Marinagarivorans cellulosilyticus: one gene and its partners. The main gene of each other region encodes a partner of the protein of the gene in region 2 in a complex. Links are inferred from orthologs where the notes say so. Each region holds a gene or a part of one and is shown on either strand. Other genes may lie near its edges.

Region 1 (2,827 bases), 4.6 Mb from region 2 along the record:
GCGATTAAATGATTGGCAAAACTCTGCTTTTGCTGAGCCACAAAATCAGTACTGTGGAAATAATCTAAGCCCGACTCCCCCAGCGCCACTACCTTAGGTGCTGAAGACCACTCGGTTAAAGTGGCGTCGCTAACCACTTGCTCACCCACATCACACGGGTGAATACCTACCGAGGCAAAAACATTATCGCGTTTAGCGGCAATATCCAGCACGGCCTTGCGGTTTTCGTCGCTAATACACACACACAAAAAACGACTCACCCCCCGAGCTTGCGCTTGGTCCAATGCCACCTCAACACTTTTGTCGCTTTTAGAAAGATCTAGCCGGTCTAAATGGCAGTGTGAATCGGTAAGCATGGAGCACCTCAAGTTGGTAATGGAATCTAAAAACATAAAAAAGGCCGCAAGCGGCCTTTCGAAACGTAGCAACTGCAGCAACAAGACCACAGCCACTAAAGGAATATATTCTAAACGAGATTATGTATTGTTACATCGTATGCGTGGGGCGATCAGATTCTAAAGTGCCCGCTAGGTAAGTTTCTATTTTGCGGTTTGCGGTATCATCGTCGCCATCGAACTGAACACCAATGCCGGCAGCACGGTTACCTTGCGCGCCTTTAGGGGTGATCCAAATAACCTTACCAGCAACCGGAATTTTCTCGGGCTCGTCCATTAGGTTAAGCAACATGAAAACCTCGTCGCCTAAGCTGTAGGATTTGTTAGTCGGTATGAACAAACCGCCGTGCTTAATAAACGGCATGTAAGCCGCGTAAAGCACTGCCTTATCGCGAATGGTTAACGACAGTATGCCGTTACGAGCGCCGCCAATACCCTGCATAATTTTGCCTCTTTTTTATTATTTCGCTTCACATCTGTATTCGGTAGCATTGCTGCGTAGTGAAGTTTGGCTTAGTTAATTCCAGCGAGTAAAGCCTTCGCCAAACGAAGCCTTTACCTATTTTGCTGCGAACAATAATCGCTTAAGGCGCCAGTGTCTAGGCTTGGCGCGCCAAGCGCTGCTGCTCGGCTTTAAAACCTAGCAAAATTAACATTAGCTCTTCACACGCTAAAACTTTGTTAGGGTTACTGCCTGCGTTTAACTGCCCCATTCGCCCTTGCACCGTGTCCAGTAATGAGTATAGATGCACTGGCAGCAACTGGGCCAAGATTCCCACAACCTCTAAATCATCGTGCACATTAGCGCAACTTACCCTAATAGCACGCTGCAGCCACTGTAACACCACCCCAAACACAACAGGCAGATCAAACGCGGCCAGCTTTTTACTCGCATCGATAGGCGATAAGCTGCCATTCAGCCCTTTGGCTAACGCTTGGGCAATATCGTTGTGAATATCCAGCTGATTGCCATCAAGCCATTCCAACGCTTTCACTGGGGCCCCGCCAGCCGCTTTTAAAATAACCTCTGGCTGGTTTACTTGGTTGCGCGAAAGCCAACTTAAGGCATCGCTCCAACTTGGTGTAGCTAACGCCACTTGCGATGTACGCGAGCGAATGGTGGGTAATATGCGCGCGGCCTGATAACCAACCAATAAAAATACCGTATCGCCAGAAGGCTCCTCGAGGTTTTTTAAAATCGCGTTAGCCGCCTCAACATTCATGACTTCGGCCGGTGCAACCAAAATAACTTTTCGGCCACCTTGCTGCGCAGTATTCGCAACAACTCGTGAAAGCTCACGCACTTGGGCTATTTTAATAACATGGCTGCCCTCTTCGGGTTCTAAAAAGGCAAAGTCTGGGTGCGAACCTGCGGCCACTAGTTCACAGCCACGGCAGCGCCCGCACGATTGCGCCTCTGCTGGCGCGCGGCACAATAAAAACTGGGCCATAGCCATCGCCAAAGCTCGCGTTCCCATACCATCAATACTTTTTAGCAATACCGCATGCGGTAAGCGTTGGCTATTCACCTGCGCAACAAATTGCTGCCAATAATCATAAAACCAAGGGTATGGCGGCTGGGCAAAAACCACAGCAGATGGGGAACTCATAAAAACTCAACCTTAACAGCGCCTAAAATGCCGCAACAGTGCCGCAATCAATAATAAGGGGCAGCATACCAGCGCCGCTGCTTTCTTGCGATAATGCCAAGCGCAAGGTTTATTACACGGCCTACGCTAGAATGCTCCTCTATATTCAAAAGACCATCAACCCTATGCCTGCATTAGATATTATTTTTGAAGACGAACACCTGCTAATACTCAACAAACCAGAAGGCCTATTAAGCGTACCCGGAAGAACAGAGCCCAACTGTCTTCACGCACAAGCGCTAAGCTACAATGCCAATGCGCGCGTTGTACACAGGCTGGATATGGCGACATCTGGCATTATGATTTTTGCGAAAAGCCATGCTAGCCAAAAGGCTATGGGGCACTTATTTGAACAGCGCAAAGTCCATAAAACTTACCACGCCATTATTCACGGCAAGCCCATAAAGGATGAAGGCCAAGTGGAGCTTCCACTTATTTGCGACTGGCCAAACCGGCCAAAACAAAAAGTGTGCTTTGACGAGGGCAAACCAGCAACAACCCTGTACGCCGTTAAAACTTACTTTGAGCAAGTCAACGCATCACTTGTCGAGCTATCGCCAATTACTGGCCGCTCTCATCAACTGCGCGTCCACTGTTTAGAGCTTGGCCACCCAATACTCGGGGACAACCTCTACAATATAGAAGGCTCGCACCTGCGCGCACCCCGACTATTGCTGCACGCAACCAAAATTGTCTTTGACCACCCAATAACGGCAGAGCCCATGCACGTCAGCCATGCATCCGACTTCGAGAGCTTTATACAAAAACTGACTTAACGCAAAA
Region 2 (2,856 bases):
ATCAGCGACTTTTGCTGCCCACGCGATAGAACCTCTGCCGCTGCTTGCTTATTAATTAAAACTTTTAACTCACTTTTATGCGCACCACAGGTGGTATAACCGTACTTTCGATCCTTTGCGTAACTCTCTGTTAAGGCCTCACTTAACGTTTGACCTTCTGTCCAGCCCCGCTGATACTCAATATCTACGCGATACTCTTTGGGTAAATTTATGTCGGGTATCAGAGTATCCACCTTATCCAAGAACGGCTGTAAACATTCTTGCCTTAATGCATCAATACTAATACCTAAACGATTTAGCTCTATATCCCATGGAGCAAGCTCATAACCGCTTATTTTATCACGTCGTAGCAGGCTATTGCGCTGCTTTACTGCCTTTGTGTAATCTCGCCACAAAACACTGAACTCATGTTTCACGTGAAACACAAGCCAATCAAACATTCCCCGGCGAACCTTTCGCGGGCCATCCAGCAAGTCGAAAGACTTAGAGTTAATAACCTGCAAAGGTAGCAATGAAGCTAAGCTAGCAGATGAATATACTGGTGAACCATCAATTTTAAACGTCGATTGTCCTCTTTGCGGCCTGAGCACTCCAACCTTACTCGCTATACCAGACTGTTGAGCCACCTCAGCAAAAACAGACATGTGGGGCTGTTCGTGCTGGATAAGCTGGCGATAATTAACTGTTCTGAACGAACGGCCATGCGCCAGCAAGCTTATAGCCTCTAATAAAGAGGTTTTGCCGGAGCCGTTTTCACCATAGAAAAAGTTAAACCCCTCAGATAACTCAAGCTCGACATTGGTAAGATTTCTAACGCCGTTGATCTTTAGTTGAGTAATGGGCATTGGTAGGTATGACTATAAGAGGAGGCCTTCTTGGTAAAACTAAGCCGCAGCTTAGCTTTGCCAAGAAAGTAAATAGGACAATAAGCCGTTAAAAATTGGATAACTAAAGGCGCATAGGCATAACAACGTATACCGAATCTGTGTTTTCTGGATCTTCTATCAATACACTACTGTTGGTATCAGACAGGGTCATCTTCATTTTGTCGGAGTCGATAACACTCGAAACATCTTGAAGGTAGCTTACGTTAAAGCCAACTTCGAGATCACCGCCTTCGTAATCAACCGATATTTGCTCTTCGGCTTCTTCTTGCTCTGGGTTATTTGCAGTTACCGTTAGCATGCCGCTCGTTAGTACAAAGCGTACACCGCGGTACTTTTCGTTAGCCAAAATAGCTGTGCGGGTAAATGCTTGGCGTAGCGCTTCACGCTCGCCCATTACAATTTTATCGCCGTTGCGCGGTAATACACGCTCGTAATCTGGGAATTTACCGTCGACTAACTTGGATGTAAAAGTAAAGTCGGCGGTATGTGCACGAATATGAGTAGCCCCTAATACTAGCTGAACACTGCCTTCTGGCTCGTTCAATAAACGGGATAACTCCACAACACCTTTGCGTGGCAATATGGCCTGCTTAACATCGTCAAACTCTACGTTTACCGCACGGGTACACATGGCTAAACGGTGGCCATCTGTTGCTACAGCGCGCAAAGAACCGCTGCGTAGCTCCCACAACATGCCGTTAAGGTAATAGCGGACATCTTGTTGCGCCATTGCAAAACCGGTGCGCTCGATTAGGCGTTTAATCTCTTTTTGTTGAGTATTAAAAACTAAGTCGTCTGCGCCTGGCTCTACGGCCGGGAATTCACTGGCTGGCAAGGTGCTAAGGTTAAAGCGGCTTTTGCCACAGAACACATTGACCTTTTGATCTTCTAAGGTGAAGTCGATAGTTGAGCCATCGGGTAAGTTTTTGCAGATATCTAAAAACTTTTTAGCGGGTACGGTGATCTCACCGGTTTCGGCAACCTGCTCTACTTTAACGCGGCCAACGATTTCTACTTCTAAATCGGTACCGGTTAAGGATAGGTGGTCGTCTTCTAACACTAACAAAACATTGGCCAGCACTGGCATTGTTTGCCGGCGCTCAACAACCCCCGCGACTAATTGCAACGGTTTTAACAAGGCATCACGTGCGATAGAAAATTGCATGATGAGATCTCTTTAAAGGTTTAATTCTTTAGTTTCGGGCTTAGGTCGTGAGCGTGCGCAATAGATTTTTAACATCTTCTGCTATATCCGCATCTTCTTCCAGCAGCTCTTTAATTTTACGGCAAGCGTGTAGCACTGTGGTGTGGTCTCGGCCACCAAAGCTTTCGCCAATTTCAGGCAAGCTATGGTTAGTGAGATCTTTAGCTAAGTACATTGCCACTTGGCGAGGCCGCGCAACAGAGCGACTACGACGCTTAGAGTGTAAATCGGACACTTTAATCTTGTAGTACTCGGCAACCACCCGCTGGATATTATCAATACTCACCAAACGATCTTGCAGGGCCAGCAGGTCTTTTAGAGCCTCCCTGACAAGGTCAATACTAATAGGCCTTGCTGTGAACTGGGCGTGCGCAATAACACGCTTCAGAGTGCCTTCTAGCTCACGTACATTAGAGCGAATGCGCTGCGCAATAAAAAAGGCCGCATCATTAGGCAACAGCATTTGTGCTTGGTCTGCTTTGGTTTTAAGAATCGCCACCCGGGTTTCGAGTTCGGGCGGCTCGATAGCCACCGTTAAGCCCCAGCCAAAACGCGATTTTAAGCGCTCTTCTAAACCGTTAATTTCTTTGGGGTAGCGGTCACAAGTGAGAATAATCTGCTGGCCACCTTCCAATAGCGCATTAAACGTATGGAAGAATTCTTCTTGCGAACGCTCCTTACCAGCAAAGAATTGAATATCATCAATTAATAAGGCATCAACCGAGCGGTAGTAGCGCTTAAAGTCGTTAATCGCATTAAGCTGCA
Region 3 (2,940 bases), 1.8 Mb from region 2 along the record:
TCGGTAAGAATGGCGCTAGGCTCAGTGTGGCTAAGGCCGGCGCAGGCTTCGGTGACCAAGGTGTTTAAGCGAATCACATCCAATGGTAATAAAGAGCCATCGGCTTGCTTAACGTTAACATCGGGGTATTTGAATTCGGTGCGGCTTAAATTCTTTTGCGCTTCGCGCAGTTTGGCGCGCTCGGTACGGTAAATAACGTAATCGCGGGCCACTTTGTGCTCGCCGGCGCGCATTAGGATTAGTTCTACTTGGTCTTGAATTTCTTCGATGTGGATAGTGCCACCCGATGGCATACGACGGCGGAAGGTAGAGCTAATTTGATTGGTGAGCTTTTCTACCGTTTCGTGAATACGGCTAGAAGCAGCGGCAACACCGCCTTCAACGGCCAAAAAGGCTTTAGTCATCGCGATGCTGATTTGGTCGTCGTTGTAAGGTACGACAGTGCCGTTGCGCTTAATAACACGCAATTGCCCAGGTGCATTGGCAGCCATATTAGAGGGTGCTGTAGCTGGCGTTGTTGGAGCGCCTTTTTGGGGGGCGGCCGGTGTTGAATCTGCATCTGTTTGCATGGGTATCTCCTAAGGTGCGCTGTACTTGTGCTTGTATTGTGGCGGCTAATTATTCGAGTGTGCGTCGGTCTAACGTGACCTAAAAAAATGTCATTTTGTAGTGCCGAACGACAGTGCTTTACCGGCGCACTAAAAAATGTACGAGATGTGTACAAAATAGCGCGCCAAAACTGAGCAAAACACCATATGTTGGGGGTCGTGCTGTATCGGGCTACAAGATAATGCGGTTTGGGCAAAGTTGCAACTGGAGGAAGCAGGGGGAAAATTGTGTGTAAATTGTGGGTATTTCTGTGGACAACTGGCGCCAAGGGCCGCCGTTATTGACGCGGCGCAAAGTGGTGTGGCGCATATGTTCGCAAAGACAATTATATTTTATGGCGCCAGCTTTTTATGCCGAAATAAACCTTTACTGATTAAGCTGTTGCTGAAGCGCTTTTGTGGACAAAGCACGCACGCCAGAAAGCATTAATGTAATGTCGTTAATTAAGCCCCAAGCATCTTGTTTACTGGCGCCCTTAATGGCGCGGTCGGCCAGCGCGCACTGGCGTAATAGCAGGCGCAGTTGGCCCGCTTTTAAGCGGCCCAAGGCTTGGCGTACTAAGGGTATGCGTTTGTCGAAAATACCGTGTTGTTTAGCCACGCTTTCAATGCTGCCACCGCTTTGCTTGGTAAACAGTAGTGCATTGAGGGCGCGAATTTCGCGCGATAGCGCCCATAAAATAATGGTGGCTTCGGTGCCTTCTTCGCGCAGGCCTTGCAGTGTACGTGTGGCGGCGCGTGCATCGCCACCGGTGGCGCGGTCTACTAGGGTGAAGATATCGTAACGGGCGCTGTCGACGACGGCATTGGCCATAGTGCGGCCGTCAATCACGCCATCGTCGCTAACGAGCTTAAGTTTTTGAATTTCTTGTACGCAAGCCAGTAGGTTGCCTTCGACTTTGCTGGCGAGTATGCCTACGGCATCGCTGCTGGCACGCAAGCCTTCAGACTTTAAGCGCAAATCGACCCAGCGCGGGAAAAACTTGGGGCTAATAGGCCATATTTGCAGTGTGCCGCCCACGCTATCGACGGCTTTAAACCATTTGGCGTTTTGCGTGGCGCGGTCAATTTTGGGGAAGACCAGTATTAGCAGGGTGTCTGGGCTTGGGTTTTTACAGTATTCCAGCAGTGCTTGTTTGGCGGCATCGTTGGGTTTGGCGGTGTGGCTGCGCACCTCGATAATTTTGCGCTCGGCGAACAGGCTCATGCTGTTGGCGCTTTGCAGCAGTTGTTGCCAGTCGAGGTTGGCGTCGGTGTGGTACAGCTCGCGCTCGCTAAAGCCTTGTGTGCGGGCGGCTTGGCGCAGCATGTCGCAGGATTCTTGCACTAATAGCGGTTCGTCGCCGGTGATAAAGTAAACCGGCAGTAACGGGCTGCTGCAGTGGTTTTGCAGTTGTTCTGCATTAATGCGTGCCATGGCTGCTGCTCGTGTGGGCGCTGGTGCTTTGGGTGCTTTGTGCTGGCACTGTTAGGGTGTTTGTATGGCTCATGCTTTGCAGCAAAATGCGGTTGATGAGTTCTTGCCGCATTTCTTTGACGAGGGTTTGCTGCTCTTCGGCTTTGGCTAAGTTGGTGCCGGGAATAAAGTCGTATACCCGCTGGGTGGTTAGGGTGGTGGGCAATGCAGGCTGCGCGCCTTTGGGGGTGTAGCTGTAGGCAATTTCTAGGCGCAACTCGTACTGGGCTGCCGCGCCAATACTGGTAACGGCTACGGTGCGCTTTTCGAGCTCTTCGGTATCTAACCAGAGCGTGAGTGGTGCGCTGGGGGTAATTTTTACGCCGCGGCGTACCAAGGTTTGCTGCAGTTGGCGAGCAATTGCGGCGTAAGGGTCGGCGGTTTTTAAGGCGAGCTCTGGCGGCAATTGCCCTTTATTAAAGCCGCGAAGTTGCCAGCCACAAGCGGTAATGGTGAGGGCCAATAAGCCGATTAAGGCAAACCGAAGTGATGTTAAACGCGGCGTGGCTGAGGGCATGGTTAGCGGGTCTCGAGTAGCGGGTGGCAGGCAATACTGATTGTAGTGAATGCGCCTTGCACCTAGGTGCAAGGCGGGCGGCGCTTTAGTTGGCGACGATATTAACCAGCTTGCCAGGCACTACGATCACTTTGCGCACGGTTTTATCGTCGATAAAACGCATAACGTTTTCGTCGGCCATAGCGGCTTTTTCGGCGTCGCCTTTGCTGACATCGGCCGGTAGTTCGAGCTTGCTGCGCACTTTGCCATTAACCTGTACCACAATCGTTACGCTTGCACGCACTAGGGCGGCTTCGTCCACTTTGGGCCAAGGTGCATCCAGCAAATTGCTGCCGTGCCCTAAGCCTTGCCAGAGTGCA
Region 4 (2,890 bases), 1.3 Mb from region 2 along the record:
AAAGTAACTATTCGGGTGGGTGCGAAACAATGGTCAGCCTAAAGGCGAATTGATTGCTTTCTGAGCATTCAAGCGGCTGGAACGCTTGCATAGCGACCAGCACCAGCAAGGATGCGTGGGGGTAGACTTTACAGGAACACAAAGTCGTAGATGGCTTGAGCGGACTAGAAAACGATCAGTTTGCAGACCTATTTGAGCATGGCTGAATAGTTACAAAACAAAAAAAAGCCCAGCTTGTTATCAAGCTGGGTTTTTTAAGGTGCGACATTGAAGCCGCTAAACCTAAATTACACTAAAAGCACTATCTTTTCTTTTTATCGTTAAAGGGTACTAACGATACGCCGCCAGCCTTAGCCGCATAAGCCGCATCGGCAATGCCAACATAAGTCTCTGCACTAGAATCCTCGTGTGCGCGAACAACAACACTAGACTCAGGGCTTTCGGCTTTTTTCTGCGCAACCAAGGAACGAACAGCGCGCAAATCTACACGACGACCGTCAATGGTAATTTCATCCTGCGCATTCACCATAATGAGAATGCTCTCAGGCGAATCAGGGTTAGGAGGCGTTTCGGCCTGATTAGGATCAGGAACGTTAACGTTGATCGTCTGCTCTTTCACAAAAGAGGCAGTAACGATGAAGAAAATTAGCATGATGAACACAACGTCCAACATGGGGGTTAGATCGATATCGGCCTTATCGGCCTCTTCCTGGCGATTACGCTTTCTACGACTCACTAGTTAGTCTCCACAGAAGCCTAATGCGATGATGGCAGCAACTGCAGCATCTCGCTTTTTTTATTTTGACGCTAGCGCTGCTAGGCCTACTTTTTGGAACAGTAACACTTTAACTACCTGCTAACAGTAGTATAACGCTGTTACGTAACATCGGCGAAAAATTCAACGCCCATTGCCCTCGAGCGGGCCATTCTACATGAAGTTTTTAAGCTTGTGGATGATTTTTAGAAGCGCAGCAATTGTCAGAATAACGCCAATTGCACCCCAACCGAATCGCCAACCACCTTAACACCTACCCCTAGCAAGCGAATTTTTAATGATGAACGCGCCATCGCCTGCTTTAGCAGCTCGACATAACCCGCATCATCCAGCACCGTACAGCGCCGCTCCACAGTCGTAGAAACGAAGTCTGAAAATTTCACCTTTACAAACAACTTCGTTATTTTTGCGCTCGCCTGTGCCTTGGTAATCCGGCCGCGCAACTCCCCCAACAATGCCGGCAACTGAGCAATACAGGCACCACTAGGCAAGTCGTGATCATATGTATGCTCCACCCCTATAGATAGCCGTTCGCGACTGGGGAGCACAGGGCGATCATCGCGGCCATATGCTCGCTCGTGCAACCTCACACCAAACTTACCAAAGCGCTTAAGCAATACCTCCAAACCACATTCACGCACATCGGCACAGCTATACAGCCCCATGCTTGCCAATTTAGCGGCCGTTACCTTACCTACCCCACTGAGCTTAGCCACCGGCAAAGCACGACTAAACGCATCGTTTTGTTCTGGCGTAATTACCGTAATGCCATTGGGCTTTTGCCAATCGCTCGCCACTTTGGCCAAAAACTTGTTGTTAGCCACACCAGCAGAACAGGTAATACCTACCTCAGAGAAAACCCGCGCGCGAATCTCTTCAGCAATGCGCGTCGCGCTACCATCGCAACGGCTAACAGCCGAAACATCGAGAAAGGCCTCGTCCAGTGAGAGCGGCTCGACCAAGTCGGTGTAATCATAGAATATTGCTTTCATTGCCTTCGACGCTTGGCGATAAACCTCAAATCGATGGGGTCGCAAGATCAGGTCTGGGCAAAGCCGCAAAGCGTGAGCAGCCGCCATTGCCGAGCGGATGCCAAATTTACGCGCAGGATAATTACACGTTGAAATAACACCGCGGCCATTGCTACTGCCGCCCACAGCAATGGGGAGGTCGCGCAAATGCGGCGCATCTCGCATTTCCAGTGCAGCAAAAAAGCAGTCTGCATCAATATGAATAATCTTGCGCACAACCCCACCAAAACTGTACATTCAAACAGTATATTAGCGGAACAATTCTTTAGCGTCGAGCGCTTATGGTGACCTTGGGTACGCCATCATCGGCAACGCATACCGCGGTATAATGCAAAGCATCGCCATCCAGTGATTTAGCATCAAAATCCCACTGATAGCGCTCTTCACCCTCAGAACCACCAGCGAGCGACTTAGGTTTACCTTCAAGCCAAGAGATATCTATCATTTGCTGCGTTTTTTCAAGCAGCAGTTTATGACACGCCATTGCAGAGTTTTTTTCTGGCGTTAGCGACACGTAACCATCGCCGTCAATCATTTCGGTGTAAGTTTTGCCAGACTCCTGTAAACACAAAACGCGATAAATGGATTTTTCTGGTGTACTTTGACGAAGGTCGAGCGTTGCTTGCTTCACTTCTATACAACGGGGTAGATCAAGCGCTGCCTGTGCCGCGCTAACAAGCTCGATGTAATGCCCTTGATATTTCGCGGGCAACCATAAGGCCTTTTCATTTAAGGGGGTATCGAGCGCCCACGACGCATTAGCAAAAACCAGCAGCAAGCATAAACACGTACAGCCAACACCTTCCTTAATGGATAGCATCAACCGTCCCCGTTAACATTGCATTGAATATAAAGCCCATTAAAAAAATAAGCTTATCCTCGTCTTGCTCAACAAATTGCACACCGTACTCTTTACCATCCTTCTTCCGAATACAGGCATCTACAGTAAGTAAGCGGGAAATACCATGAACCTGAAATTTGCCTTTTATAACTATATGGTCTCCCACCTCACCCAAGTCATCGAACATCTTCACCCGACCGCCACCAGTGCTCACATCAAGCAGCTTACCTGCGACACCGACGA

What was found.
Region 1: the proteins of dnaN (region 2) and MARGE09_RS18905 are in contact, whole or in part, in a cryo-EM structure (PDB 8GIZ), measured with the Escherichia coli proteins. The link is inferred for Marinagarivorans cellulosilyticus from one-to-one orthologs.
Region 3: the proteins of dnaN (region 2) and holA are in contact, whole or in part, in a cryo-EM structure (PDB 8GIZ), measured with the Escherichia coli proteins. The link is inferred for Marinagarivorans cellulosilyticus from one-to-one orthologs.
Region 4: the proteins of dnaN (region 2) and dinB are in contact, whole or in part, in a solved structure (PDB 1OK7), measured with the Escherichia coli proteins. The link is inferred for Marinagarivorans cellulosilyticus from one-to-one orthologs.

The regions. Positions count from the first base shown.
Region 1 is NZ_AP023086.1:4,624,319-4,627,145, forward strand. It holds MARGE09_RS18905 (DNA polymerase III subunit delta'), read right to left. Parts: upstream 2,006-2,827; coding sequence 995-2,005; downstream 1-994. Other genes in the region: MARGE09_RS18895 (TatD family hydrolase), read right to left, coding at 1-356; MARGE09_RS18900 (PilZ domain-containing protein), read right to left, coding at 487-837; MARGE09_RS18910 (RluA family pseudouridine synthase), read left to right, coding at 2,137-2,820. UniProt on the Escherichia coli protein: Part of the beta sliding clamp loading complex, which hydrolyzes ATP to load the beta clamp onto primed DNA to form the DNA replication pre-initiation complex.
Region 2 is NZ_AP023086.1:1,011-3,866, reverse strand. It holds dnaN (DNA polymerase III subunit beta), read right to left. Parts: upstream 2,053-2,856; coding sequence 949-2,052; downstream 1-948. Other genes in the region: recF (DNA replication/repair protein RecF), read right to left, coding at 1-845. UniProt on the Escherichia coli protein: Confers DNA tethering and processivity to DNA polymerases and other proteins. Acts as a clamp, forming a ring around DNA (a reaction catalyzed by the clamp-loading complex) which diffuses in an ATP-independent manner freely and bidirectionally along dsDNA.
Region 3 is NZ_AP023086.1:1,783,444-1,786,383, forward strand. It holds holA (DNA polymerase III subunit delta), read right to left. Parts: upstream 2,026-2,940; coding sequence 976-2,025; downstream 1-975. Other genes in the region: MARGE09_RS07090 (ribonucleoside-diphosphate reductase subunit alpha), read right to left, coding at 1-569; MARGE09_RS07100 (LPS-assembly lipoprotein LptE), read right to left, coding at 2,012-2,581; leuS (leucine--tRNA ligase), read right to left, coding at 2,667-2,940. UniProt on the Escherichia coli protein: Part of the beta sliding clamp loading complex, which hydrolyzes ATP to load the beta clamp onto primed DNA to form the DNA replication pre-initiation complex.
Region 4 is NZ_AP023086.1:1,271,873-1,274,762, reverse strand. It holds dinB (DNA polymerase IV), read right to left. Parts: upstream 2,023-2,890; coding sequence 979-2,022; downstream 1-978. Other genes in the region: MARGE09_RS05105 (flagellar brake protein), read right to left, coding at 2,613-2,890; MARGE09_RS05110 (hypothetical protein), read right to left, coding at 2,072-2,626; MARGE09_RS05120 (ExbD/TolR family protein), read right to left, coding at 302-736. UniProt on the Escherichia coli protein: Poorly processive, error-prone DNA polymerase involved in translesion repair and untargeted mutagenesis. Copies undamaged DNA at stalled replication forks, which arise in vivo from mismatched or misaligned primer ends.